4 regions of the Bifidobacterium sp. SO1 genome follow, and region 4 is predicted to be linked to each of the others. Evidence: riboswitches for the same ligand, from Rfam matches in the RefSeq annotation. Region 4 holds a riboswitch; each other region holds the start of a gene.
The links. A riboswitch is a leader RNA that binds a small molecule or an ion and turns the genes downstream of it on or off. The one in region 4 is predicted to bind thiamine pyrophosphate.
Positions count from the first base shown of each region.

Region 1 (7,363 bases), on a different contig from region 4:
GGTTCGGGCACCCATAGCGGGTTCCTGCAGCCCCTTGGAGGCAGGGCCTTGCCCCAATCGGTCGCCGGAACGGGTTCGGTCTTCGTGGGGGCTTGTTCGGCGTTGAGGGGAGCATCCCCGAAGGGGATGAGGGGAGAATTGTTTATCACTTGTCTATTGGGTGACTTTCTGTCCAAGATTCCGGGACAATTTGTCCTCGGCTCCACGCCCTTCGGTTCGGGTGACAATCCGTCGGGTGACAAATTGTCCTTGTCTGGATTCGATTTTCCGTCGCCTTCCGCCAGCGCGTCCAGATTCCTGGGCTTCTCCTCGATGTTCTCGGCGGCGTGGTCGCCGTCCATGACGACGTCCCACACGCGCGAGCGGTGTCCCTTGGCGATCGGCTTGCGCGTGCGCGGGTTGCGCGCCGACATCTCCTGATCGCCGGGCCTGATGTAGCCCTTGCGCTCCAACTCCTGCAACGAACGGATCACGGTGCGCTCACAGCACCCGCAGTTGAACGCGATGGTCTCCACGCTCGGCCACGCGGCGGCGCCATCGTCGTAGTAGGCGCGGCGGGCCAGGTACACCAGCACGAACTTGGTGATGCCCTTGACGTCGTCGCGCTCCCATGCCCAGTTCTCGGCTCTGCTGCTCATCGTTCGACCTTCCCGCCGTCATGCTCCGGGTCCTCTTCGCGGCGTTCGCGCAGCCTCGCGCCGATGTCGTCGCCCAGACGGGCGGCGCGGCACAACGCATACGAGAGAACGCCGCCGGACACGCACACGGCGGCAACGACCAGCCACCACATGGTTCGGCCGGTATCGGGGAAACGGTCCGCGGACGCGCGCCTCAGCGGCGCGAGCCCCGGGACGGGTGGGCGAGCATGGACAGCACATGCGCCTTCGCGATGCGCAGATCGACTTTGCCGCCGGCCCGCGTCGTCCGCCGCGCGGCGTCGCGCTGGCGATTAGGCTCGAAGACGGATGCCGGGCGAATGCCGGCGGTATTGGTAGAATCGGTCATGGCGATGACCCTCCTTCGGGGAATCGGAACGACGGGCGTCTGATCTTGGCGGATATGCGCGCCCGCGGCTCCATGGTTGTTGCCGTTCAATCCCCGCGCCGGGTTCCAGCCGGTCCGGGGATTCTCGTTTCGGGTTTCCACCCGCCATCCGTGAGATAGGCGTCGATGCCGAGCACATACCCAGGGGACAGGTTTCGGTGAATGGCCAGCCAGATCAGGTCGGACTGCTGCCACGGTATCGAGCCGTTGACCTTTCCCGCGACCGAGGATTTGGACGTACCCATCTCCCTCGCGAGGTCTCGGCAGCTCAGACCCGCCGCCGTCATATAGCGACGCATCGGAGAATCCATTATTTTTGCCGTCAGTCCATTCACAATAGACAATATATCAAGAAACTTGCACAGCAGCAAATCATTGTTGTAGGATTATGTCCATCGATATTGGACAACTCCAATCTGAAAGGACTTGATATGGCAAAAATCGAACCATTGCCCGAATCCAATGGACTCGGCGACTACCTGCAGAGGGTATTCATCTGGAACGTCAACATGCAGCTGACCGGCCGCGGGATGACCCAGCAGTCACTTTGCGCGGCACTGGGGCTGAAGAGGGGCGCCGTGTCCGCGAAGATGACCGGCAAGACTTCCTGGACCATCCAGGACATCGCCGCAGTGGCGGAATTCTTCAACGTCCCCCCGCTCTCCCTGCTGGATGCGTCGATGTACGAGCAGATGATGCGCGGAATGAGCAGTGACGGAGGTGCATCTTTGGTGGCAGTGGCCACCGCCGGGTTTCCTGTGCGAGCAACTGAAGGCCAAGCTGGCGGCCTGAAACCGTTGGAAACAAAAGGCTCCGGGCCACGATACCTCGTGGAACCCGGAGCCGGTGAGTACCCCCAGAGAGAGTCGAACTCTCGTTGTCAGATTGAAAGTCTGGTGTCCTAACCGTTAGACGATGGGGGCGAACAACTCGATTGATAATACGCGAGACCACGGAGTTGCGCAAATCGGCGTGTCGCCATGGCTCCACGACGGCATCACACGCTCCGATCGTTGGAATTTCGGGCTTTTCAGCTCTCTATATACCAAGGCGCCGGCGGATCGACCGTCATCAAGTACGATCCGCCGGCGCTCCAGTTTCCGGCCAGCGTGTCCGCCTTCCGGCGAACTCACACGGCCCTGTACGTGAAGTCGTGGATCACACGGCCCGCGGCCAGGCCCTTCTTCTCGAAGTTGGTGAGCACGCGACCGTCGAACCGTTCCGATTCGCGGAAGTCAGCGTGCGGCAGGTCGGCCGCAGTATCGGCATTGCCCTTGCCCACGTGCCCGGTCGGCAGGCTCACGGTCAGCGAGCCGACGTTCGCAAAACCCTCCACGCCGTCCATCACCTCGTGCACGTGCAGCGCATAGTCCTCGATGTCGGTGGCGATGCGCCACATTCCCCCGTCCGCCAGCGCGCGCCGCACGTCGCCGGCCAGTTCCGGCTGCACGATGCGCCGCTTGTGGTGCTTCATCTTCGGCCACGGGTCGGGGAAGAACGTCCACACCTCGGCCAGCACGCCCGGGTCGCACGCCTTGAACAGCTCGGGCGCGTTCACCTGCGCGATGCGAAGGTTGGCAAGACCTTGCTTGCCGGCCAGCAGCAGCGTGTGCGCCACGCCCGGATCGTACACCTCCAGCGCCAGGAAATTCACGTCCGGACGAGCGGCCGCGGCGGCGACCACGTTCTCGCCCTGACCGCTGCCGATCTCCACGATCAAGGGATGGTCGTTGCCCCACGTCCCGCGCACGAAATCCGCGTCGACCCGCAGCCCTTCACGCACATCCAAAGAGCCTTCGCGCGCGTTGATGTCGAGCAGGTACGTGTCTGCAAACGTATCCCATGCACGCTGCAAACGGTCGTCGAGCCGTGCGGAACGGCGCACGAACGAGAGCACCTTGCGGCCGTACAGCGCAGGGCGTTCCTGCGTGTCCGACGCAGCCGATGCCACACCCGGAGCGTCCGGCGTCTGATCGGCGGTTGATTCTTCGATAGTCATGGGATTATTTATAGCGGCCGGCTTGGAATAGGCGCGCAGAACGCCGCCAGGTTGCGTCGGGTCAGCGCCGCAAGACCGATCGCCGCCGTCTCCAGCCGATCATGCGCAAGCCGACCGTCAGGTCGCGGCTCATCGTCGGTCGGCCCGTTTCCGAACCGACCGTCACGCCGATCGTCACAACCGTCGCCGCACGACCCGCCGGCCCGAATCGCCGCCAACGTTCGCAGCAAGTCGATCAGTGCGCCAACGTAATCATCCACGCCGTACTCGCGGCCCAACGCCCATGTCAGCGACTCCAGCCCGTCGCTTTCCACAAGCAGCCGGTCGTCAGGAATCCGCCGCGCCAGCGAGCGCACCGATTCGTCGGCTGTCACATCCGGTCCGATCGACATGTAGCAGCCCATGCCGAGATATTCATCCTGCCAACGATCGCACGCATACCAGTGCACCATGTACCGATTCGGATACTTCCGGATCAGTTCCAGCACTTCGCGTTCGCGCGACTTGGTGTGCAGGATGACCGGTTTGCGGAGCCGGCTCGCGTAGTCGAGCTGCGCTGCGAATGCGGTCAGCTGGTCGGCCAGCGGCACGTCGGTCCACTCGCCGTCGAGTCCGATCTCGCCGATGATCGCGGCCTGTTCGAGATACGGCAACGCATCCTCGATGCGATACCGGTTCGCGTCCCACGGATGGATGCCGAAGCTGACGCGAATGTCCGGCCGCGCATCGACCGCGCCCGGCGCTTCCGGCACGGCGCGATCGTCGATCGAATCAATACTCGGCCCTGTCCGTGCACCGCCGCCGGTCTCGTCACCATCCGCCGCACCGTCGATCCATGACAACGTATGCCGCCATTGGTCGCCGTTCGCGCAGCTGATCACCGAACTCACACCGTACGTGCGCTGCACGGCGACGAACCGCGCGTCGTCGGCATGGCAGTGCGCATCGGACAGCAGCGATGCGAACGTATCCATCAGCGCGGCATCATGCCGCATGTTCGGCGACAGGTTCTCCAACGAACATCTCCTTCATATCAAAAACGGTGACCCGCGATATCGATCACAGGTCACCGTTCAGTCAATCAATCGCATCGGCCGTGTCGGACGGCCGATCCGTCAGCCAACCGACAGCTCACACGAGCGCGGCGGCGTCGCGGCCACCGGCCACGCGGTCGAGCGCGCCGGTCTTGGCGAGCGCCTGGTACAGGAACCACGCGATCACGCCGGCGAAGATGATGCCGGAGATCGTGCTGCACACGAACGCGGTGACGATGAAGAATGCGTCGTAGCTCAGGTAGTACATGACCCACGAGACGGCCATGCCGGCGAAACCGGCGGCCGCGCCGGAGAGCACGGTGACGGCGAGGTTCCACGCCTTGTACGCGAAGATGAGGAAGACGATTTCGGCGGCCAGACCCTGCACGAGGCCCGGGATGAGGGTGCCGAGACCGCCCCAGTGGCTGCCGAGCAGCGCTTCGACGAGCGCGGCGATCACTTCGGCGAACAGCGCGGCGCCCGGCTTGCGCACGATGATGGCGGCCAGCGGGCCGGCGAAGTAGTACAGGCCCCACAGCAGCGCGTCGGAGCCGGGCAGGAACGTGAACACGGCCTCGAGCGGCTGCGTGACGATGCCCGCACCCCAGAAGATCACGCCGGATGCGACGGCGATGACGGCGGCGACGGTGATGTCGGCGACGCTCCAGCGCAGCGACGGACGCGCGGCCGGAGTCTTGGAATCAGTAGACATAATCTCTCTCGCTTTCTTGTCGTTGTCTTCAAGCGAGGGCGACGCGGCAGAAGGGCCGATAGACCGGCGAGCACACGCGGCGCGCGCAGTCCAGACGACGTTCAAGGACTTCGTTCGCCGGTATTGCCCGGATCACGTTCGACGGTCGGATGCTGGCGCATCCCTCTCAGCTCGCCACGCGAGCCCCCGTGCTTGACACGTTCACACGATACGGGGATGCGGCTACAAATGTCAAGACTTTGCTGCGGGCAATAGTGCAGAATCGATGTCGCAAATATCACAAAGCGAGCGGGAATCCGTTGGAAAGATTTCTCCGCTCGCTACGCTCGGTCGAAATGACAATAAGAAAACCGCGCTCGGTCGAAATGACAGGAATGAAAAGCTGCGCTCGATCGAAACGACAGATACCGGGGATCATACTCCGCCGAAACGATAGGCAGTGCCGACGGCCCGAGCTACGCCTCCAGCCGCGCCTCGACCCAGTCGACGATGTACGGCGCGACTTCCTTGATCTGGTCGATCGCGACCTGGAACTCGTGCGGGCCGCCGTACCACGGGTCAACCAGATCGATCTCGTCCTCGCGTCCGGCCGCCGGCTTGGGCAGGTTCGGGTCGAAGCTGCGGTACATGTGCACTTCGGAGCGCTTCTCGGCCGGCAGTTGGCGCAGCAGCGCGCGCATGTGCGACGCGGTCATCGGCAGGAACAGGTCGCTTTCGTTGATCTCCTCGCGCGTGATGCGGTGCGCGAAGTGGTGCGCGGGGATCTCATAGCCGTCGGCGCGCAGCACACGCACGGCGCGGCGGTCGATCGGGTTGCCGTACTCCTCGTCGGACACGCCGCTGGACATGACGCGCACGCGGTCGGCGAGTCCGCGCGACTCGAATTCGGCGCGCAGGATGATCTCGGCCATCGGCGACCGGCAGATGTTGCCGGTGCAGACGGTCATCACGGTGTACAGGTGGTTGCTGGTCATCGATACTGCTTTCGGTCGGCGCGGTGACGCGCAATTTCGGTCTGGGATGGGTAAGACCGCGATCGGATACGGTCACGAACCGTCGATCACGGTCGGCATCGGTCGGTACATGATCGACGATGATCGGTGACGATCAGCGACGAACGGCACCAACCGACTACGGTCAGATACAGCCTGACTTACTGTCGAGTACAGTCGGCTTTCGGTCAGCGCGTCTTCTCGTAGGTCACGAAACGATACGCCTCGATGCCGTCCTCATGCTTGGCCGGCTTCATCCAATGGCTTTCGTCGGCGACGCGCCACAGGCCAAGATCGACCAGATCGCGCACGTCCGGCGCGTAGGTGTCCGCGTCGACCTTGGCCTTGAGCAGCGTCACATACGCCTTCGAGGCCAACGGCAGCGCCTCGCGGAACAGCTGCGCCCCGCCGATCACCCAGATCTCGCTGCGGTCCATGCCGTCGTCGGGAATCGCCTCCTGACGCGCATAATCCATCGCATCGTCCAGGCTTTCGGCCACGGTCGCACCGAGCGCACGGTACTGCGGGTCATGCGAGACGACGATATTGTCGCGGTTCGGCAGCGGACGGTACTTCGGATCCAGCGATTCCCAGGTCTTGCGGCCCATGATCACCGGATGCGAGACGGTCAGCTCCTTGAAATGCTTCATATCCTCGGCCAGATGCCACGGCATGCCGCCTTGGAAACCGATGGCGCCGTCATGACCTTCCTTGTCGTGCGCCTCGGCCCAGATCAGGTTCACCGAGAAGGTCTTGGGGAAATCGTCACCCCAATCCTCCCCGCTCTCAAGCCCGGCGATTCCGGGCTCGGGTTCGTGATAGCCACTGCGGCTACTGTCATGCTCCATTTCACTCACTCCTTGGGGTTAGGACTGGGGACAAGTGTACGGTCACACCGCGACGCGGCGGCGGGACGGGCGCGGAATGTCGGATACGTCACACCGCGACGCGGCGGACGTCCGCACGGCCGGCACGGCCACCGGTCACACCGCCACCGGCGCCTTGATCGTCGGATGATGCTGGTAGCCGACGATCTCGAAGTCGCTGTAGTCGTAGTCGAACAGCGAGTCGGCCTTGCGGATCCTGATCTGCGGGTACGGATACGGCTCGCGGCCGAGCTGTTCGAGCACCTGGTCGATGTGGTTGTCGTAGACGTGGCAGTCGCCGCCCGTCCACACGAACTCGCCCGGCTCAAGTCCGGCCTGCTGCGCCATCATCAACGTGAGCAGCGAATACGAGGCGATGTTGAACGGCACGCCGAGGAACATGTCGCACGAGCGCTGGTACAGCTGGCAGCTCAGGCGACCGTCGGCCACGTAGAACTGGAACAGCGCGTGGCACGGCGGCAGGGCCATCTGGTCGACCTCGGCCGGGTTCCATGCGGTGACGATCATGCGGCGCGAGTCGGGATGATGTTTGATGAGGTCGAGCACGTTCGAGATCTGGTCGATGGTGCGATTCGGATCCTCGGGCGTGGGCGCGGGCCAGCTGCGCCACTGCACGCCGTAGACCGGGCCGAGGTCGCCGTTCTCGTCGGCCCATTCGTCCCAGATGTGCACGTTGTGCTCCTGCAGCCAGCGCA
Region 1 is NZ_JAFEJR010000001.1:174,618-181,980, forward strand. It holds gene JS541_RS00760 (helix-turn-helix domain-containing protein) at 1-638, opposite strand, end outside; gene JS541_RS00765 (hypothetical protein) at 635-790, opposite strand; gene JS541_RS00770 (hypothetical protein) at 832-1,005, opposite strand; gene JS541_RS00775 (hypothetical protein) at 1,092-1,343, opposite strand; tRNA gene JS541_RS00785 (tRNA-Glu) at 1,896-1,967, opposite strand; gene trmB (tRNA (guanosine(46)-N7)-methyltransferase TrmB) at 2,174-3,043, opposite strand; gene JS541_RS00795 (TatD family hydrolase) at 3,052-4,059, opposite strand; gene JS541_RS00800 (ECF transporter S component) at 4,175-4,789, opposite strand; TPP riboswitch at 4,881-4,988, opposite strand; gene JS541_RS00805 (low molecular weight protein-tyrosine-phosphatase) at 5,245-5,763, opposite strand; gene JS541_RS00810 (dihydrofolate reductase) at 5,970-6,629, opposite strand; gene JS541_RS00815 (thymidylate synthase) at 6,765-7,363, opposite strand, start outside.
Region 1: another riboswitch for thiamine pyrophosphate. It lies ahead of JS541_RS00800 (ECF transporter S component); the one in region 4 lies ahead of JS541_RS15060 (ATP-binding cassette domain-containing protein).

Region 2 (7,363 bases), on a different contig from region 4:
ACGCTACGGCACCAACGACGATCTGGTCGCCCTGTTCGCCGCCGCCCACGAACGCGGCATCCGAGTCCTGCTCGACCTCGTCCCCGGCCACACCAGCGAAGAACACCCCTGGTTCCACGCCTCCTCCCAACCCAACACGACCAATCGCGGCGAGATCATTCCCTCCGCCGCCCCTTCCTCTGATTGTCATTGCGAGCAGAACGAAGGCACTCCCACTAAATGTCATTTCGAGCGAAGCGAAGCGGAGTCGAGAAATCTTACCGAGGCAGTCCCCGCCAAAGATCTCTCCACTCCGCTACGCTCCGGTCGAGATGACAACATGGGAGCCGGCTCCGATCGAGATGACAATACGGGAACAATCACTGATCACAACCCCACCCTCGCCTCCCGCTATATCTGGACCGACTCGTGGATCGCCGGCGGCGACGGCCTGCCCTTCATCGGCGGCGAAACCCCACGCGACGGCACCTATATCATCAACTTCTTCAAATGCCAGCCCGCACTCAACTACGGCTTCGCGCACCCGCGCCAATCCTGGCAGCACGCCGCACTCGGCCCCGAAGCCCTCGCCACCTGCGACGCGATGGTCGACGTCATGCGCTTCTGGCTGTCGCGCGGCGCAGACGGCTTCCGCGTCGACATGGCCGATAGCCTCGTCAAGCACGACGACGAAGGCAAGCCGGCCACCATCCGTACCTGGCAGTACATGTTCTCGAAGATCCGCCCCGAGTTCCCGGCCGCCGCGTTCGTCTCCGAATGGGGCCGCCCCTACGAGTCCATGCAGGCCGGCTTCGACATGGACTTCTACCTCGACTGGCGCTGGGACGGCAAGCCGAACGGCTACAACATGCTCCTGCGCAACACCGACACCCCGTTCGACCACGACGGCGATCTGAGCTACTTCAACGCGGATTCCGGCGCGTCGATCAAGCCGTTCCTCGACCAGTACCTGCCGCAGTTGCGCGACTGCGAGCGCGCGGGCGGCCTCTTCGATCTGATCTCCTGCAACCACGACACGCGACGGTTCGCGCCGCGACTGACCGAACGCGAGCGCAAGATCGCCTTCGGCATGCTGCTGACGATGCCCGGCTGCCCGTTCGTGTATTACGGCGACGAGATCGGCATGCGATACCGCGACCTGCCCACGAAGGAAGGCGGCTACACGCGCACCGGCAGCCGAACGCCGATGCAGTGGGACGGCGATCTGCCGAATCTTGGCTTCTCCGCCGCGCCCGCCGATGCGCTGTATCTGCCGGTCGAACCGGCGGGTGATACGGCCCATGACGCAACCGGCGCCGTCTCGCCTGTGACCGTTCCTACGGTCGCATCGGAATCCGCACGCGCCGACTCGCTGTACCACTGGATCACGTCGCTGCTGGCATTGCGCGCCGACTCCCCCGCGCTGAGGTCCAACGCGGCGTTCGAACCGGTCGCTGCACCTGAATCCGGCCGTGTCTTCGCCTATCTGCGCACTCCGGTCGACTCTTCGGGCGAGCGCAACGAGTCAGGCAGTCTTCCCCTCCTCATCGCCATGAATCCCGGTCGTGAGACCGAAACGGTCACGCTCCCGACCGAATTCGCCGCGCAGTCCCCCGCCGTCCGCCTCGCCATCGGCGAACCCGCGGTCGACGGCGCCACGCTCACGCTGCCTCCGCAGTCCTTCGTCATCCTCGGCTGACGCACGGCTGTTCCGCCGCCGCGACGGCGATTAGGATGGAAGCGGCAACGATACACACGTATCAAGGAGGAATCATGCCCGTTATTCACACCCACGTCTCCGTCAAGACCACGCCCGAGCAGCGCGAGGCGCTCAAGGCCGCGTACGGCAAGGCGATCAGCGCGGTGCCCGGCAAGTCCGAAGGCTGGCTGATGTGCCCGTTCGAGGACGACATGCCGATCTACTTCGCCGGATCCGACGACAAGCCGGCGGCGTACGTCGAGGTGAACGTGTTCGGTCGTTCCGTGCCCGGTTCGGCGTGGGAGAAGCTGACCGAGTCGATCATGGCGGCGCTCGAGGGCACGCTGGGCATTCCGCAGGACCGCACGTACATCCGCTACACGGCGACGACGGACTGGGGGTGGAACGGCGGCAACTTCTAGTTAGTTGTCACAGCTCCATCGCGGCCGCATACAGCGCGCTGTTATGAGGCGTGGCGGTTTTCTCTCGCTGAGCCAGCGCTCAGCGAGAGAAAACCGCCACGCCTCTGTTGTTTCGCCCGGTCTCAGCCGAGCAGCGCGAGTTCGTCCGGGGTCAGCCGCAGATCAGTCGCGGCGAACGAATCGTTGATCTCATGCGGATTGCGGGCGCTCGGGATCGTGAACAGACGGTCGTACCGGGTCAGCTCCCATGCGAGCACCACCCGCTGGTACGAGACGCCACGCGCGGCAGCAACCGCACGGAACGGATCGTACGCATGCCGGTCGAACGGGTCGAGGAACCCGCCGAGCGGCGACCAGCACACGAAATCAAGCCCGAGTTCGGCGCAATGCTCCATCGTATGTTCCGGATCGGGGTGCGAGGGCGAGAACTGGTTCTGCACGGCGATCAGCTTGTCGCCGAGGATCGCGCGGGCCGTGTCGATCTGCGCGTTGTTCACGCGGGAGATGCCGGCGTAGCGAATCACGCCTTCGTCGAGCAGCGTCCTGAGCGCGCCGATCTGATCCTCGTACGGCACGGCCGGATCGGGACCGTGCGAATACAGCAGGTCGAGCGCGTCCACGCCAAGGTGACGCGCCGATTCCTTCGCGTCGCGGATCATCGTCTCGGGCCGCGAATCGGCCATCCAACCGTACCGGCTGCCGGCCGCCTGCAATCGTTGGCGGTCGTCCTGCGCCACAGCCTCCCCTGCCGCGACGTCCGTGTCGATCGTGCGCCGGTATCCGGTTTTCGTCGCCACCAGCACCTCGCCGCGCGGACCGTCCCAACTGGCGAGCGCGTCGCGCACCAGCATTTCGCCGTACCCGAAATCGCCGGGAACGCCCGTGCCGTCCGCGCCCGGAGCGGTCGGCAGGTAGTACGACCACGCGGTGTCGAGGTAGCGCACGCCGGCGTCGAGCGCGGCGTGGATCGTGCCGATCGCCGTCTCACGGTCCGGACGTCCCTCGATGGCGAGCGCCATCGTGCCCATGCCGAGCCTGGAGATGCGATGCCCCGCGAAATCGACCGTGTTCGCGAAATCAGTGCCATGTTGCAACGTCGTCATACCGCCCATCATCGTGCGAGCCCCTGACGCGGATACGCTGCTTCATCGTTTCACGGCGGATCGCACCGCCGCTGGATGCCCTGTCGCACCCCGGGGCTTATGATGGTCACGCAACCGAACGGGAGCCCGGCTGGGCTGAGAGGAAGTCGCGAACTTCGACCGTCAACTTGATGCGGGTCATGCCGCCGTAAGGAAACGGGTTGTTTCGCCGTCGCAATCGATGCGCGGCGGTTCGCGATCATTTTTTCAGTCTGCGCGGGTTTTCGCATCCGTTGCATCGTCGTTGCGCGCGGACTCGTCACCGTGTCGCCGCGCCGCTGTTCGGATGATCGTTTGCGCGACAACTCAACATAATTCAAGAACAACCAGTGATACTTACGACAAGGGTCATGAAGGGGCGCACCACCTCACAGGGTACGGCTGCTTCAGCGACCCTTTTTTTCGAATCCGGCGCGGCCGGGGAAGGGGAACCGATGATCGTCAACGGTCAGGAGGAGCAGCTCGACGGGCCGATCAGCGTCGCCGAGTTCATCGAGCGCAAGGGATTCAAGCCGGCCCGTGTGGCCGTCGAGCTCAACGGCGAGATCGTGCCGCGGGCAAAGCGCGCGCAGACGATGCTCAAGGGCACCGACACCGTGGAGATCGTCACGTTCGTGCAGGGCGGCTGACGGCCGTGACGGCCGTGACGACCGGCAACGGGCATGCCGCGGCAACCAACGGCATCCATACGACATCGAATACGAAGGAGTAACCATGACTGGAGTAACCATGACTGCACCATCCACCGAACCCAACGTTTCGCCCACCGAACCGACGCTCGACGAACTCGTCGGCACTGCCACGAACACCGCGCTGCTGCCCGAGCCGGACGCCCACGCCTACGACGCGATTGCGACCGGCGACGCCGATCCGCTCATCCTCGGCGGGCACAAGTTCACGAGCCGGTTCATCCTCGGTTCGGGCCGCTACGATCTGAACCTCATCAAGGCCACGATCGAGAACGCGGGCACGCAGATCGTCACGATGGCGCTGCGCCGCTGCCGCACCACCGAGAACAACCTGCTCGACTACATCCCCAAGGGCATCACGATGCTGCCGAACACGTCGGGCGCGCGCAACGCGGAAGAGGCGGTGCGCATCGCGCGACTCGCCCGCGAGGTGTGCCAGACCGATTTCGTGAAGGTCGAGATCGAGCACGAGACGAAGTACCTGTTGCCGGACAACGCGGAGACGATCCGCGCGACCGAGATGCTCGCGAAGGAGGGGTTCGTGGTGATGCCGTACATGTTCCCGGACCCGATCGCGGCGCGGCAGCTTGAGGAGGCGGGCGCGGCGTGCGTGATGCCGCTCGGCTCGCTGATCGGCTCGAACAAGGGGCTGCGGATGCGCGATTTCATCGAGGTGATCATCGCCAACGCGCATGTGCCGGTCATCATCGACGCGGGTATCGGCCGGCCGAGCCAGGCCGCCGAGGCGATGGAGATGGGCGCGGACGCGGTGATGGCGTATACGGCGATCGCGTCCGCGGGCAACATCCCGGTGATGGCGCGCGCGTTCAAGCACGCGATCGAGGCCGGCCGCGAAGCGTATCTTGCGGGCCTCGGCACCGTGACCGAGGGTCATGCGGTGCCGTCCAGCCCGACCAACGCGGCCGACTATCTCTCTGCCAGCAAGTGATTACCGCGCGTGATTACTTGCGCACCTGCGTGATCTGGTAGGCGGCGAGCAGAATCGCCAGCCAGATCACGCCGGCGACCACGGCCACGCGGTAGCTCGGCGAGAAGCACATGAGCACCACGACGAGCGCAAGGAACGCGAGCACGATATACGGCATCACGCGCGCGAACGGCAGCTTGAAGTGGATCGCGTCCAACGCCGTCTTGCCCTGCAGTCCGGCAAGTTCGGCCGGACCGTCGCCGGCCGCGACGACCTTGCGGAAGTGCACTTCCGTGATCATGATCATCGACCAGTTGATCACGCCGGCGATCGTCGCGATCGACATGAGATAGTTGAACGCGAACTCCGGCCACAGGAACACGACAACTACGGCCAGCGCGGTGATGATCGCGGAGGTGATCACGCCCGCGACCGGCACGCCGCGCGAGTTGAGCTTGCCGAGGTACGCGGGTGCGTTGCCCTGCTTGGCGAGCGAGTACAGCATGCGCGAGTTCGCGTACAGGCCGGAGTTGTAGACGCTCATCACGGCGGTCAGGCACACGAAGTTGAGGATGCCGGCGGCCGCGTGCACGCCCACCGAGTCGAAGATCTGCACGAACGGGCTGGACTTGCCGTCGATCGTGTTCCACGGCACCACGGCCATGATCACGCCGAGCGCGCCGATGTAGAACACGAGGATGCGCCAGATGATGCCGTTCGTGGCACGCGGGATCGTGGTGCGCGGGTTCTCGGTCTCGCCCGCGGTGATGCCGATCAGTTCGGTGCCGCCGAAGCTGAACATCACGACGCACAGGGCCATGAGCAGACCGGTCCACTGGCCGTCGGCCGTGCGCTGCATGAGGCCGTGCGGGAAGAAACCGCCGTCGATCGCGAACCAGTTCGCGAAGCTGGCCTTGATGCCGGACGCGGTCGGGAGATTGGCGACGAGTACCGCGAGACCGCCGAGGATCATCGCGACGACGGCCACGATCTTGATGATCGCGAACCAAAATTCGAACTCGCCGAACTTGCTCACGCCGAGCAGGTTCGCGGCGGCGATCACGACGAGAAACACGGCCGCGGACACCCACTGCGGAATGTTCGGGAACCAGTAGTTGACAAATGAGCCGACGACCGACAGCTCGACCATCGACACGAGGATGTAGTTGAACCAGTAGTTCCAGCCGGAGACGAAGCCCGCGCGCTTCGACCAGTAGCGGGTGGCGTAGTAGCTGAACGCGCCGGCCTTCGGGTCTTCGACCGACATTTCGGACAACGCTCGCACGATCATGAAGATCGCGAGACCGCCGACCAGGTAAGCGAGCAGGATGCTCGGGCCGGCGAGGCTGATCGACTCACTCGAACCGTAGAACAGGCCGGTGCCAATCGCGCCACCGAGGGCGATGAGCTGGATGTGGCGGTTTTTCAGCGATTTTCGCAGGGTTGCGGGAACGGGGACGTCGTCGGTCTCACGTGGGTGGCGAGACGTGGTTGGGACGGGTGATGCTGCCATCTTGCTTCTTTCTCTCTTGCTCTCGTTGCAGAGAGCCGGTCGATCGGACGTGCATCGGTTCGCGTATCGCCAATCGATGCAACCGTATGCAATGGCCGCTATTGTATGCCGTCCCGCGCGACCGCCGTGCGATCCGTCCGATTCCGGGCGATGTCGGAACGATATGGCGCCGGACGATGCGGCGCCGACGTCCGAATAGACGCGCGGTGCGTCAACGTATCGAGCAATCATCCGGCGCGGCAGTCCGTCCGGCGAGACACACGTCCCCGCCCGCCGCCATCCCAAAACGTCCGGCGCGGCACCCCTCCCCGGCCAGCGATTGCGCGGGGCTTTCGTAGTACGCTTGGGTCTTATGGAACTCACTGTTTTGAATCACCCGCTGGTCGAGCACAAGCTCACCGTCCTGCGCGATAAGAACACCTCCTCCGCCACCTTCCGCGAGCTCGTCTCCGAACTCGTCATGCTGGAGGCATACGAGGCCACCCGCAACCTCGACGTGGTCGACAAGCCGATCGAAACGCCGGTCGCCCCGATGATCGGCAAGCACATCGCCGAACCCCGCCCGATCATCGTGCCCGTGCTGCGCGCCGGCCTCGGCATGCTCGACGGCATGACCAAGATGATCCCGTCCGCCGAAGTCGGCTTCCTCGGCATGAAGCGCGACGAGGAGCACCCGACCCAGCAGATCACCTACGCGAACCGCCTGCCCGACGACCTGACCGGCCGCCAGTGCTTCCTCATCGACCCGATGCTCGCCACCGGTGGTACGCTCGTCGCCGCCACGCATTATCTGGCCGAGCGCGGCGCCAAGGATGTCACCGCGGTGTGCATCATCGCCGCGCCGGAAGGCATCCAGTTCGTGCAGGAGCACATCGACCCGTCCATCGATTTCAAGGTCGTCGTGTGCGCGGTCGACGAGAAGCTCAACGAGAAGTGCTACATCGTGCCGGGTCTGGGCGACGCCGGCGACCGCCTCTACGGCGTGGTCGAC
Region 2 is NZ_JAFEJR010000009.1:108,906-116,268, reverse strand. It holds gene JS541_RS08790 (alpha-amylase family glycosyl hydrolase) at 1-1,678, shown strand, start outside; gene JS541_RS08785 (phenylpyruvate tautomerase MIF-related protein) at 1,753-2,100, shown strand; gene JS541_RS08780 (aldo/keto reductase) at 2,223-3,203, opposite strand; TPP riboswitch at 3,312-3,415, shown strand; gene thiS (sulfur carrier protein ThiS) at 3,677-3,871, shown strand; gene JS541_RS08770 (thiazole synthase) at 3,957-4,880, shown strand; gene JS541_RS08765 (amino acid permease) at 4,894-6,372, opposite strand; gene upp (uracil phosphoribosyltransferase) at 6,725-7,363, shown strand, end outside.
Region 2: another riboswitch for thiamine pyrophosphate. It lies ahead of thiS (sulfur carrier protein ThiS); the one in region 4 lies ahead of JS541_RS15060 (ATP-binding cassette domain-containing protein).

Region 3 (7,363 bases), on a different contig from region 4:
CGTCCTGATCGCCGTTCTTGGTCTTGGGACCGAAACCGGCCGCGATGACGGTGACGCGCACCTCGTCGCCAAACGCGTCGTCGAGCGACTGTCCCCAGATGATCTGCGCCTCAGGATGGATGGCCTTGCGCACGAGTTCAACGGCCGCCGCGGCCTCCTGAATGCCCAGGTCGGTCGGGCCGCAGATATTGATGAGCACGCCATGCGCACCCTCGATGCTCTCCTCGAGCAGCGGCGAGCTGATGGCGATCTCGGCCGCCTGCGTGGCACGATCCTCCCCGCGGGCCGAACCGATGCCGAACAGCGCGGTACCCGCGCCACGAAGGATGGTGTTGACGTCGGCGAAATCGACGTGGATGTACGAGTTGGCCGCGATCAGGTCGGTGATGCCCTGCACGCCGGCGAGCAGGGCGCTGTCGGCGGTCTTGAACGCGTCCACGATGCTCATGTTGCGGTCGGCGAGTTCCAGCAGACGGTCGTTGGGGATAACGATGAGCGCGTCGACTTCCTTACGCAGGTTCTCGATGCCGAGGTTCGCGGACGCAGAGCGGCGCGGACCTTCGAACGAGAACGGGCGGGTGACGACGGCGATGGTGAGCGCGCCCTGCTGATGCGCGGCCTTGGCGACGATCGGGCTGGCGCCGGTGCCGGTGCCGCCGCCTTCGCCGCAGGTCACGAACACCATGTCGGCGCCCTTGAGCGACTCCTCGATGTCGGACTGGTGATCCTGCGCGGCCTTGGCGCCCTTCTCGGGATCGGCGCCCGCGCCGAGACCACGGCTGGTGTTATCGGTGAGGGAGATCTTCACATCGGCGTCCGAACGCAGCAAATCCTTCGCGTCGGTGTTCACCGCCACGAATTCGACGTTCTGCAGTCCTTCGGCGATCATGCGGTTGACTGCATTGCCACCCGCACCACCGACGCCGACGACCTTGATGTTGATCTTGTCGCTAAGCTGCTCGTTCTGGGCGATTTCGCTCACCATTGTCTCCTGTCACTCACACGGTTACGCATAACTGTATCGCAGAACCCCTGATAAAGAGGGCACTTTTCTCAGCGTGTATCGGCGTTTCGCGCACGGAATACACCATTCTTTCGCAATCTCACACGATACTCGCCGGGGACGTCACCACAAGGCTGCCATCCCCGTCAGTAGCTGGCGTCCATCGGATCGTCCCCGAACAACGTCTCGCGCTGCTCGTGGGTCGTCTCGCGCGAGTCCAGCCAGCCGTACGGCAGGTGCACTTTCTTGGCGAACCGCACGCGGCCGCGCGGCTTGTCCTTGACACGCTCCGGGAACGTCATCGCCGGGTCGAGACGACCGATCTCGCGGCGCACGTCGTCAAGGCTTTCGCATTCCATGAACGCCTTGCGCGTGGAGCCGCCGACCGGGAATCCCTTGAGATACCAGGCGATATGCTTGCGCAGGTCGTGCACAGCCATGCGTTCATCGCCGTCGTAGAACTCAGTCAGGAGCTCGGCGTGACGTTCGATCACGCCGCAGACCTCGCCGAGCGTCGGATTGACGCGGATATCGTCACCCGCGAACGCATGCTTGATGTCGGCGAACAGCCACGGCCGGCCCTGGCAGCCGCGGCCGATCGCGACACCCGCACAGCCGGTCTCGCGCACCATTTCGAGCGCATCGTCCGCACCCCAGATGTCGCCGTTGCCGAACACGGGGATGTCGAGTGCCTCGACCAGCTCGCCGATGCGGCTCCAGTCGGAGTGTCCGCCGTAGTATTCGGCGGTGGTGCGCGCGTGCAGCGTCACTGCCGCGCAGCCCTCCTCCTGCGCAATGTGTCCGGCCTCCATGAACGTCTCGTGCTCGTGGTCGATGCCGACGCGGATCTTCGCGGTGACAGGGATGTTCGCCTCGCCGCACACCTTGACGACGCGCTGGATGATCTCGCGGAACAGGTCGGTCTTCCACGGCAGGGCCGAGCCGCCGCCGCGACGGGTGACCTTGGGCACCGGGCAACCGAAGTTGAGGTCAACGTGGTCGGCCATGTGCTCGTCGACGACGATGTGCGCGGCCTGTTCGACGATGGCCGGGTTGACGCCGTACAGCTGCAGCGAGCGGATCTTCTCGCTCGGCGCGAACTGACACAGGCGCAGCGCCTTCGGATTGCGGGCGACGAGCGCGCGGGCGGTGATCATTTCGGCCACGTACAGGCCGTCGGGACCATATTCCTCGCAGATCACGCGGAACGGCCAGTTAGTGACCCCGGCCATCGGCGAGAGCACGACCGGAGTGGGCACGGTGATCGGGCCGAGCCTGACCGGCGCGATCGTCACCGGCGAGACCGACGAGGACGGCTCGGCCGCCGGCTGCGACGATCCGTCGCCCGCAGCCGCGGCCATGTCGCCGCGCGGGTCGAGTCGCTCGCGGTCACGCGCCGTGAGCACGGTTTCAGCATCCTTGTTCGTCACGATATGTTGTCCCTCATCTGATGGAATAGGTTCCGGATCGAATACAAAGGTCAATAACGCACTTGGCCCCCTCTGCTGAGAGGGCTGTCATCCGCAGGATGACTGGGGGAGAGATCGGCGTTATGGCTTCTTCCCTCCCCCACCCGGCTTCGCCGGGAGCCCCCTCATCAGAGGGGGCCGAGGTCCGCTCGGCGAACAGCGGATCAGTACAGGCCGCCGGCCTCGTTGATCTTCACGGAGTCCGGCCAAGCCTCGCCGCCCATCGCGACCGGCTTTTGCGGCACGTGCGTGCGCTTCTCGCCGATGCGGGCGTCGACGTACTCGGCGACCTTGTCCAGGGAGATGCGCTCCTGGTTCATGGTGTCGCGGTCGCGGATCGTCACAGCCTGGTCGTCGAGCGTGTCGAAGTCGACGGTGATGCACAGCGGGGTGCCGATCTCGTCCTCGCGGCGGTAGCGGCGGCCGATCGCGCCGGCCTCGTCGTAGTCGATCATCCACTCGTGCTGGCGCAGGTCGGACGCGAGGTTCTGCGCGACGGTCTGCAGCTCGGGCTTCTTGCTCAGCGGCAGCACGGCGGCCTTGATCGGGGCCAGACGCGGGTCGAGGCGCAGCACGGTGCGCTTGTCGACGCCGCCCTTGGTGTTCGGGGCCTCGTCCACGTCGTACGCGTCCACGAGGAAGCACATGAGGGAGCGGGTCAAGCCGGCGGCCGGCTCGATGACGTACGGCACGTACTTCTCGCCGGTGGCCTGGTTGAAGTAGCTCAGGTCCTCGCCGGAGTGCTTGGCGTGCGCCGACAGGTCGAAGTCGGTGCGGTTCGCGATGCCCTCGAGCTCGCCCCAGTCAGAGCCCTGGAAGCCGAACTTGTATTCGATGTCGACGGTGCGCTTCGAATAGTGGGCGAGCTTGTCCTTCGGATGCTCGTAGTGGCGCAGGTTCTCCGGCTTGACGCCGAGGTCGAGGTACCACTGGGTGCGCGCGTCGATCCAGTACTGGTGCCAGTCCTCGTCGGTGCCCGGCTCGACGAAGAACTCCATCTCCATCTGCTCGAACTCGCGGGTGCGGAAGATGAAGTTGCCCGGCGTGATCTCATTACGGAAGGACTTGCCCATGTTGGCGATGCCGAACGGCGGCTTGGAACGAGACGAGGTCATGACGTTCTTGAAGTCCACGAAGATGCCCTGCGCGGTCTCCGGGCGCAGGTAGTGCAGGCTGTTCTCGTCCTCGACCGGGCCGAGGTGCGTGCGCAGCATCATGTTGAAGTCGCGCGGTTCGGTCCACTTGCCGCGGGTGCCACAGTCGGGGCACACGATGTCGGCCATGCCGTTCTCGGGCAGCTTGTCGCCGTGTTTCTCGGCGTAGGACTCCTGCAGCTTGTCGGCGCGGTTGCGCTTGTGGCAGTTGAGGCACTCGACCAGCGGGTCGTTGAACACAGCCACGTGGCCAGAGGCGACCCACACCGGGGTCGGCAGGATGATGGACGTATCCACGCCCACCACGTCGCCACGGGTGACGACCATCGAACGCCACCATTCGCGCTTGATATTGTCCTTCAGCGCGACGCCGAGCGGACCGTAATCCCACGCGGAACGGGTGCCGCCGTAGATTTCTCCGGCGGGGAACACGAACCCGCGACGCTTCGCGAGGGACACGACTTCATCGAGTTTGGATACAGCCACAATGCACCTTCTGGTTTGAACGGTTTGGGGACTAGTTAGCGTTCCCGAGTCTATAGGCACAGCGTGACAGTGATATAAGGAGCGCCTTAATACCACAGGCGGGCAAGAAACGCCAGAGGAAGGACACGAAAGAACGGGGATATGTCCATGTTGGGGCATAGCGTCGGGAGCGTAATGCAGGGGAACCCGGCCGGTGCGGCGGGTTGAGAGAGGCGCGAGCCTGACCCTTAGAACCTGTTGGTTAAGACCATCGTAGGGAGCAGCGATATGAGCGAAGATTCGCATACCGACACGCAGTCGCATTGTTGCGGTTGCGCCGATCAATCAGGCACCGATCAGTCAGATGCCGGTCGGTCCGACATCGACCATTCCGTCTGTGATCAGGCCGGCATCGATCAAACCGCCACCGAACCGACCGATCTGGCCGATCTGCGCGAGCGCATCGCACAGGCCGTGCACGATGTCAGGGAACGTACGCCGCTGGCGCAGTCGTTCACCAATTTCGTGACGATCAACCTCGTCGCGAACGCGCAGCTCGCGGCCGGCGGCACCGCGGCGATGAGCTTCCTGCCGGACGACGTGATCGACACCGCGTCGATTTCGGGCGCGGACTACATCAACGTCGGTACGCTGCTGCCGTTCTACAAGGATGCGCTGCCGCAGATCGCCCGCGCGTTCCGCAAGTCCGGCCACCCGTGGGTGCTCGACCCGGTCGCGGCCGGCATCGGCAAGACCCGCACGGAGATCCTGCGCTCATTCCGCGCCGCTCCCCCGACGATCGTGCGCGGCAACGCGTCCGAGATCATCGCGCTGGCGACCATGTGGGGACTGGTCTCCCCCGACGAGGCGAGCCGGCCGGCCGGCGTGGAGTCGGTGGACGAGGTTGATGCGGCGGTCGAACCGGCGAAGACGCTGGCGGCGTTCCTCGCTCGATCCGCGCCGCACGGCACGGCGGCGGTGGCCGTGTCCGGCAAGGTCGATCTCGTGACCGACGGCGAGCAGGTCTACCGCCTGCCGGGCGGCAGCGCGCTGATGGCGAAGATCACCGGTGCCGGCTGCTCGCTGGGCGGCGTGACCGCGACGTACCTAGCGGTCGCCGAACCACTGACGGCCGCGCTGGCAGCCTCGCTGCTGTTCAACCGCGCCGGCGAGATCGCCGAGGCGAAGTCGGACGGCCCGGGCACGTTCCAGCCGCACTTCCTCGATGCGTTGTGGAACCTCACGCCCGCACAGGTGGCGGGTTCCGCGATCGTGACGGGGTAACGGCATTCCGGCAGTCAGAAACAGATCAAGGTCACACCATCTACGCTCCCTCAGTCAGCCTTCGGCTGCCAGCTCCCTCAGCCGAGGGAGCCAAGGCTCCGCCAGCACCAATCCAACATCAACCAAGACTTTCCTATTAATCAACCCAAAAGGAAAACCACATGAACAACTATCCATTCGCATCGATGCGCGACTCGTTCGACCTGTCCGCGTATTTCGTCGTCGGCCCGCAGGACACGCACGACCGACCGGTCACCGATGTGATCGAGGAGGCGCTGCGCGGCGGCGCGACGTTCATCCAGCTGCGCGCCAAGGATGCCGACGCCAAGGAGATCACCTCGCTTGCCCAGGACATCGCGCAGATCATCGAGGACAACGACAAGTCCGATTCGGTCGCGTTCGTGATCGATGACCGCGTGGATGTCGTGTGGCAGTGCCGCAACAAGGGCATCAAGGTCGACGGCGTGCACATCGGCCAGACCGACATGGAGCCGCGCGAGGCCCGCGCGATGCTCGGCGACGACGCGATCGTCGGCCTGTCGGCGGAGACCGAAAGCCTCGTCAAGATCATCAACGAGCTGCCCGACGGCTGCATCGACTACATCGGCGCCGGTCCGCTGCACGTTTCCACGACCAAGCCCGAGGCTTCGGTCGGTGGCAATGACGGTTCCGGCCGCACGCTCGACGCGGACCAGATCAACACGATCTGCTCGGCCTGCGACTTCCCGGTCGTGGTCGGCGGCGGCGTGACCGCGGCCGACATGGACATGCTCGCGCACACCAAGGCCGCCGGCTGGTTCGCTGTCTCCGCGATCGCCGGTGCGGACGATCCGCAGGCCGCGACCCGCGCGATGGTCGAGGGCTGGAAGGCCGTGCGCGGCGACGCGAAGCACGGCTACGCCAAGCGCGTGATCGCCAAGCCGGAAACCAGCGAAGGCGCAGCCGCCGAGTCCGCCGAGCCGAAGTTCACCAACGCGAAGGAGGCCAAGGAGGCGCAGAAGCTCGCCAAGCAGCAGCGCGTCGACATCGCAGCCCGCGGCTCCAAGCAGCGCGACAAGGCGCATATCCGCAAAACCAAGTCGGTGCATTTCGAAAACCAGTTCGGCTCCTACGATCTCGAGGTGCCGTACACCGAGATTAAGCTCTCGGACACGCCCGGCGTCGGCCCGAACCCGCCGTTCCACGACTACAACACCGAAGGCCCCAAGTGCGATCCGAAGGAGGGTCTGAAGCCCCTGCGCCTCGACTGGATCCTCGACCGCGGCGACGTTGAGGAGTACGAGGGCCGCGAACGCAACCTCGCGGACGACGGCAAGCGCGCCATCAAGCGCGGCAAGGCCACCAAGGAATGGCGCGGCCGCAAGCACAACCCGCTCAAGGCCAAGGACCACCCGATCACGCAGATGTGGTACGCCCGCCACGGCATCATCACCCCTGAGATGAAGTACGTGGCCGAGCGTGAGAACTGCGACGTCGAGCTGGTGCGTTCCGAACTCGCCGCTGGCCGCGCGGTCATGCCGTGCAACATCAACCACCCCGAGGCGGAGCCGATGATCATCGGTTCCGCGTTCCTCACCAAGCTCAACGCGAACATGGGCAACTCGGCCGTCACCTCGTCCATCGACGAGGAGGTCGAGAAGCTGACGTGGGCCACCAAGTGGGGCGCGGACACGGTCATGGACCTGTCCACCGGCAACGACATCCATACCACGCGCGAATGGATTCTGCGCAACTCCCCTGTCCCGATCGGCACCGTGCCGATGTATCAGGCGCTGGAGAAGGTCGAGGACGACGCGTCGAAGCTGAGCTGGGAGCTGTTCCGCGACACCGTGATCGAACAGTGCGAGCAGGGCGTCGACTATATGACCATCCACGCGGGCGTGCTGCTACGCTTCGTGCCGCTGACCGCGAACCGCGTGACCGGCATCGTCTCGCGCGGCGGTTCGATCATGGCCGAATGGTGCCTGCAGCATCATCAGGAAAGCTTC
Region 3 is NZ_JAFEJR010000003.1:183,027-190,389, reverse strand. It holds gene ftsZ (cell division protein FtsZ) at 1-985, opposite strand, end outside; gene dusB (tRNA dihydrouridine synthase DusB) at 1,150-2,433, opposite strand; gene JS541_RS04385 (glycine--tRNA ligase) at 2,637-4,112, opposite strand; TPP riboswitch at 4,281-4,388, shown strand; gene JS541_RS04380 (hydroxyethylthiazole kinase) at 4,380-5,375, shown strand; gene thiC (phosphomethylpyrimidine synthase ThiC) at 5,537-7,363, shown strand, end outside.
Region 3: another riboswitch for thiamine pyrophosphate. It lies ahead of JS541_RS04380 (hydroxyethylthiazole kinase); the one in region 4 lies ahead of JS541_RS15060 (ATP-binding cassette domain-containing protein).

Region 4 (7,363 bases):
AGCGCGACGACGGACAAAACGATCCATATTCATTTGACCGAAGCAATCCCGACGTGCAATCGTGCGAAGTCGCCAACAACATGTTGTCGTATCGTCCCGGGGACGACAAAGAGCAATTGTGGTGAGGGTGAATCCATGCCATTGCGGGATATGGTTCTTACGGAAAACGGCGGCTGCCTTCGGGCGTCGCGGGCGAGTCGTGCAATCGTTGTCATAGGGGTGTTCCGGTCTGACGGAAGGGAAGAAGATGTCTCATGATGACAAGGACGGCAAGGGTGCCGCGACGAACCGGGACATTCGGCGGCGCGGCGGATGTCTGTCTGTGACGTGGGTGTTGCTGGCGGTGGTTGTGTCGGTGTCGTTGGCGGTGGGGGCGTGTGCGTTGTGGTTGCCTGATCGTGCTCCGGGGTTGTTGGGTGCCGCTGGGGAGGTGACGAGCGTGCCGGTGGGCGTGCAGGAGTATGCGGGTTCGCAGCAGGTGACGTTGGTTCCGACGGTGTCGTCGGCGCGTGATCTGGTCGGCAACGTGTCGGGCACGGTGACCGCGGACTGGTCCGCGGGCGGTTTGGAGTCGGGTAAGGCCGCGTATAGGGTGAACGATCGTGTGGTGGTCGCGTTGGGCACGGCCACTCCCTTGTATCGTGATCTGGTCGTCGGGGACAGGGGCGATGACGTGCTCGCGTTGAATAACGAGCTGAACCGGTTGGGGTATGGCGGCGTGCCCGGTTCGGATGAGTATCTGTGGGACACGTCCGAGGGCGTGCGCCGGTTGATGAACGATCGGGGCGACACGTCGGACGGGGGTCTGCGGATCGCGGACGTGTTGTGGATTCCGGCCGTGTCGGTGCGGGTCGGCTCGTGGGACGCGGTCGTGGGCGTCGGTGTGACGGCGGGCATGGCGGTCGGCCAGGTGCCCGGCATGTTGACCAGGTTGACGGTCAAGAACGGGCGGGCGGCGGATATGGATCGTACGGTCAGCGTGCTCGGCCAGACCGGTACGCTGCCGGCCGGGTCCGTCGAGATCACGGATGCGGCGTTCCTGGACAGGGTCGCGGCGAGCGATGACTACCGGCTGATGGACGAGGCGACGCTGGCGGCCGGGTTGGGCGCGTCGCTCGCGTTGGCCGAGCCGGTGACGGTGCTGCGCGTGCCGGCCGGCGCGGTGTTCGGCGTGGACGGTACACAGGGTTGCGTCGCGGTGCCGAGGGACGGTTCCCCGGATGATGCGGGCGCGTTTGACGTGGTGAGGGTGTCGATCGTGGGTTCCGAACTGGGCGCGAGCCTGGTGCGGACCGGGGATGGCGGGCCTGACGTGTCGTCGATCGCCCGCGTGGCGATCGGCAGCCGCATCGCGGCTGAAAGCTGCCGGTGATGCGCGGCGTGGCGGCCGGTGGCGCGGGAGGCGCCGCGGACGACGTCGTGGTCCCGCGGATCGTGCCGGGGACTGCGCGGGGTGAGGGCAGGCGCGTGACGGCGCATGGGCTGGCGCACCGGTTCCCGGGCACGGACGTGTTGTTCGAACGGTTGGATTTCACGGTGGAACCGGGGCAGACGGTCGCGGTGTGCGGGCCTTCGGGCTGTGGCAAATCGACGTTGCTGTCGATCCTGGCGGGCTGGGAGAAGCCGTATCGGGGCACGGTGGAGCGCGTGGGCGTGGAGCGTGTCGGCTGGGTGTTCCAGAACCCGTACGGGGTCGCGCGGCGTACCGCGTTGGATCATGTCGTGTTCCCCTTGTTGGCCAAGGGGATGCGTCGGCGTGACGCGGAGCCCGAGGCGTTGGCCGCGATGGGATTGTTCGATCTGGAGTACGCGGCCGGCCGCAGGTTCTCGGATCTGTCGGGCGGGGAGGCGCAGCGGCTGATGCTGGCGCGCGCGGTGTGCTCCAGACCGGATCTGCTGCTGGTGGACGAGCCGACCGCGCAATTGGACACGCGCACCGCGCGTTCGGTCAGCCATGTGCTGGGCAATCTGGCCGGTCAGGGCATGATCGTGCTGGTCGCCACGCATGATCCGGACACGCGCGACGCGTGCGGCCGCGTGATCGACCTGGCCGACTACGCGCCGCGCCCCGGCGAGGATACGGACATGCCGGCCGGTGGTGATGCGGGTGAGCGGGGTGGTGTGTCATGAGGATTGGTTCGATCGTCTCGGAATGCGTGCGCGACATCGAGTCGGGCACCACGCATGCGGTCGCGATGATGCTCGCCGTGCTCTGTTCCGGACTGCTGCTGGGCGGATACGAGGCGGTGGGCGTCGTCGGCCTGGAGACGCAGGCGGTCACGCGCATCAACGCGCTGGCCGACACGCGCATGATCATCGCGTCCGGCGATCTGATCGACGGGACCGTGTGCGACCGGTTGCCGGACGCGGCGAACGGCCCGGACGCGTCCGGCGCGTTGCGTGCCGGCGACCAGGTCACGCCCTTGTCCACGCCGGGCAAGGACATCGCGTCGTACGAGGTCACGCCCGGACTGCTGCGCATTCTCGCCGCCGGCGACCGTCAGGCGAACGCGTCATCCACGCCGGTATCGGACACGGTCGATGCGTCCGGCATCTGGGTGTCCACCGATCTCGCCGACGATTTCGGCCTGACGGTCGGTTCCCGGCTCGCCACCGACCACGGCGGCGCCACGGTGGCGGGCGTGTTCGCATGGCCCAACGACGGGCGCGATACGCGTCTCGCATACGCGCTCGTCGTGCCGGTGTCCGCGTCAGCCGCGCCGTTCGGCGAATGCTGGGCCAGGCAATGGCCCGCCAGTGGTCAGACCGACAACCTGCTGTATTCGACCGTGATCGTCTCCGGCGAGTCGACGGGTGGCCAGGCCGGCGTCATGGCGGTCAACAAGGGATTCGACTCGCACTACGACGCGCACGACTCGTACACGAGCCGCATGACCCGGTGGATGCCCTGCGCGGGACTCGCGGCCGGACTGCTGATCGGCGTCGTGGGCGTGCGAAGACGCCGGCTCGAATACGCGGGCGCGCTGCACTGCGGCCAATCCAAAGGCGCGCAACTGCTCGGCATCGGCTTGGAGACGCTCACGTGGAGCGGGCTCGGGACCATATCGGCGTGCAGCCTCATCGCCGCCTACTGCTGGCGCATGGCGGCCGGCGACCCCGTTGCAATCCTTTTGTCTGCGATACGCGCGCCGCTCGCGCTGTTCGCCGCCAGCATGCTCGCGGCCGTCCTCGCCGGACTATTCGTCCGCGAATCCCAACTCTTCCGCTACTTCAAGACCCGCTGACCTTGACTTCGGGGTGGGTTATGCTCGTGGGGTTGACACGGGAGCTGCGAACCGTTGCGGGTATTGGCCGCGACGGCATGGCTGAGATGGGATTCGTCCCGACCGATTGAACGTGACCGGGTAATGCCGGCGTACGGATGTCGCCTTCCCGTGCCTGATATTCGTTGGCGTTCGGCCATCTGGCCGGCGTCCCAGAGGAAAGGCGCGATCCAATGGTCGAGCATTCGATGACCAGTTCTTCCCCTGCTGATCCCGCGGCCGACGGTGCGTCTGACATCACGGCCGATACCATGCCTGCCATCGCATCGACTCCGCAAACCGGTATCGCGCCGGCCGCGGTCAGCGCTCACGACTGGGGATGGCGGCACACCACGCGGCGCGACTTCGCATTGCGGCACGTCGACTTCGACATCCGGCCCGGCGAACGCGTGCTGCTGCTCGGCGCGTCCGGCGCAGGCAAATCCACGTTGATGGCTGCGCTCGCCGGCGTGCTCGGCGGTGCCGACGACGGCGAAGAGGAAGGCACGCTCACCGTCGACGGACTTGACGCGCGGGCCGCACGAGGCCGTGCCGGACTGGTATTGCAGGATCCCGATTCGCAGATCATCCTCGAACGGGTGGGCGACGACGCCGCATTCGGCTGCGAAAGCCTCGGCGTGCCGCGCGACGAGATCTGGAAGCGCGTGCACGAATCATTGGACATCGTCGGGCTTGGCGACCTTGCGCTCGACCGGTCCACGCAACACATGTCGGGCGGTCAGCGTCAGCGGCTCGCGCTTGCCGGCGTGCTCGCCATGCATCCGGGACTGCTGCTGCTCGACGAGCCGACCGCGAACCTCGACCCGGCCGGCGTGCGCGAGGTGCACGACGCGGTTCGGCATGTGCTCGAAACCACGCATGAGACGATGATCGTCGTCGAACATCACATCGACGTATGGCTCGACCTGATCGACCGGGTGATCGTGCTCGGCAAGCCCGACCCGGACGATCTGACCGGCGGCGTGATCGCCGACGGCACGCCCGATGGGGTGTTCTCCACGGTCGGCGACGTGCTCGCGGCCGGCGGCGCGTGGGTGCCCGGTCGTCGCATCCCAACTGAGTACCGCGATCCGAACGGGCGGATGCGGCCGCTCAACCCGGCATCCCATATTGACCCCGAACATGCCGGCGAACCGGTGCTGCGCGCCGACGATTTGTCGTTCGGCCGCGGCAAGGCGCTCGGCGAACACGTGAACCTCGAGTTTTACGGCGGCGAAGTGTATGCGCTCATGGGGCCGAACGGCGCGGGCAAGTCCACGCTTGCGCTCACCTTGGCGGGACTGCTGCCACCGATCGCCGGGCATGTGCGTGTGGGCACCGACATGGTGCCGGACGGGCGCGGCGACGACCCGCACGAATGGAAGAGCCGCGAACTGCTCGGCCGGGTCGGCATGGTGTTCCAGGAACCGGAACACCAGTTCGCCACGGCGAGCGTGCGCGCCGAAGTGGCGCTCGGCCCCACATCGATGGGTAAGACGGACGAGGAGGCGAACCGCATCGCCGACGACATGCTCGCTCGGCTCGGCCTGACCCGTTTCGCGCCGGCCAACCCGTACACGCTCTCGGGCGGCGAAAAACGACGGCTTTCGGTCGCCTCCATGCTGGCCGCCGCGCCGCGCGTGCTCATCATGGACGAACCCACGTTCGGCCAGGATTTCGCCACATGGACCGAAATGATGCGGCTCATCGCCATCGCACGAGACGAAGGCTCCGCCGTCATCATGGTCACGCACGACGAACCGCTCGTCGAGGCGCTCGGTGCCCGCCGCATCATGTTCACGCAGGACGGTCTGCGCGCTGGCGTCTCGAGCGAGCATGGCTCCCGTCCTGTCATTTCGAGCGAGCATGGTCCTCACCCTGTCATTTCGAGCGAGCATGGTCCTCACCCTGTCATTTCGAGCGAGCGGAGCGAGTCGAGAAATCTTCTTTCGCGTGATGGCGTCCGGAAAGATTTCTCCGCTCCGCTTCGCTCCGGCCGGAATGACATGAGTGAGGCCGGCTCCGGTCGAAATGACACTGGTGAGGCGAATTCTCATGATGGAGACATCGTCGCGACCGTGCACGTCACTCCGACGACCGAACGCGTGGAGGCGGCCAAACCGGCGTCGCCGTCATGGTTCGTCGCCAGACTCAACCCGGTCACCCGGTTCGCGATGGGCCTGATCATGTGCATCCCCATGTTCTTCAGCCTCGACGTGGTAAGCGCGTCCATCGCGCTCGGCCTCGAATTCATCCTGCTGTGGATCGGCGGCGTGAACCCGCTCGCCGTCTGCCGCAAGACCTGGCCGATCTGGGTCGGCGCTGCCGGCGCGTTCATCTCCATCGTCCTGTACGGTCAGGCATCCGGCGCGAGCTACCTCCAGCTTGGCGTCATCCATGTCACGCAAGGCTCCCTGTACCTCGGCTGCGCGATGTTCCTGCGCGTGCTCGCCATCGCCATGCCATCGGTCATCCTCATTCTCGGCCTCGACCCGACCGATCTGGCCGACGGACTCGTCCAGCTCGTGCATCTGCCGTCCCGGTTCGTGTACGGCGGTCTGGCCGGCATGCGCATGTTCACCCTCCTGCAGGACGACTGGCGCGCGCTCGGCCTGTCGCGCCGTTCGCGCGGTCTCGGCGATGAAGGCGCGGTCAAGCGTGCGATGGCGCAGGCGTTCGGCCTCCTGGTGCTCTCGATTCGCCGTGCCACCAAGCTCGCCACCGCGATGGAGGCCCGCGGTTTCGGCTCCGACCGGCCGCGCTCGCAGGCTCGTGTTTCCCGTTTGCATGGTATTGACGCGGTCGGCTATGTGATCGCCGTGGTCGTGCCGGTGTTCGCGCTGGCGGTCGCCATCAAGACCGGCTTCTGGAACCAGCCGCTGCTTTCGTAATCGGTTCGCATCGTCAGCCTGCCGTCGCCGTCATGACGAAAGCTCCCCGCGGGAACGTATTCTCGCGGGGAGCTTTTCATCATGCATCACGAAACCCGGTCAGCGATGGCGGCGCAGCGGGGCCAGTTCGAAGACCTCGTCGGAGGCGGCGGCCACCTCGGGGCTGTGCGTCACGATGATCACGCAGCGGTCCTCGTCGTGGGCCAGCGACCGGAAGATCGACATGATATCGTCCTGCGTGGCCATGTCGAGGTTGCCGGTCGGCTCGTCCGCCACCACGACCTTCGGATCGTAGCTTAGCGCCCGGGCGATCGCCACGCGCTGCTGCTCGCCGCCCGACAGGTGCAGGATGCGCTCGTTCGCGTATTCGGCCGGAAGATGCACCTGTTCGAGCAGCTGCACCGCGATGTCCTTCTTCGGCTTGTCGAACGTCTTGCCCGAAGCGTCCATCGACAGGATGATGTTCTCCGCCACCGTCAGCTGCGGCAGCAGGTTGAAGCTCTGGAAGATCACGCCGATGTCGTGGCTGCGGTAGTCGTAGCGATCCTGCTTGGCGAGGTCCTTGCCGTTGTAGACGACCTTGCCGCCGGTGGGGGGGGAGGTCAGTCCGGAGATGAGCGAGAGCATCGTGGTCTTGCCTGCGCCGGACGGGCCGGTGATCGAATACACCTCGCCGGTGCGGAAGGTGTGGCTGATGTTGTTCAGCACCTTCTTGCCGCCCTTGGTGTACGAGTAGCTGACGTTGTCGAGTTCGAGAATAGGGGTTGGTTCAGTCATGATGAAAGTCCTTGTGCGATGAAGTGTGATGGATGGCTCCCCTCGGCGGGAGGGGAGCCATGGGCCGGTGATTACGAGCGGTCCGCGAGGATTTGCAGCGGCTCGTAGCGCATGACGAACACGACGGCGACGAGCGCGGCGACCAAAGTCAGACCGAGTCCGATGAGCAGGAGCTGGCCGACGATCTTGAGGTTCACGGTCGCGTTCACGCTGGAGACGTAGTTCACGGCCTGGCCCATCATGCCGCGCGGCCCGTTGCCACTCGGCTGGCTCGGCGCGCTGTTCGAGTTCGACTCGGAGGACGACGAGCTGTCAGACGACGAGCTGTTGCTGGACGAATCGGAGTCGGACGAATCAGAAGAGCTGGATGACGAGCCGCCCGGCGCACCCGGCCCCTGCATGTCGCGGCCGAACTGCGCGTTCTGGCTGGAC
Region 4 is NZ_JAFEJR010000020.1:15,242-22,604, reverse strand. It holds gene JS541_RS12595 (hypothetical protein) at 1-125, shown strand, start outside; gene JS541_RS12590 (hypothetical protein) at 248-1,372, shown strand; gene JS541_RS12585 (ATP-binding cassette domain-containing protein) at 1,468-2,130, shown strand; gene JS541_RS12580 (hypothetical protein) at 2,127-3,245, shown strand; TPP riboswitch at 3,273-3,401, shown strand; gene JS541_RS15060 (ATP-binding cassette domain-containing protein) at 3,536-6,154, shown strand; gene JS541_RS12570 (ABC transporter ATP-binding protein) at 6,254-6,931, opposite strand; gene JS541_RS12565 (ABC transporter permease) at 7,003-7,363, opposite strand, start outside.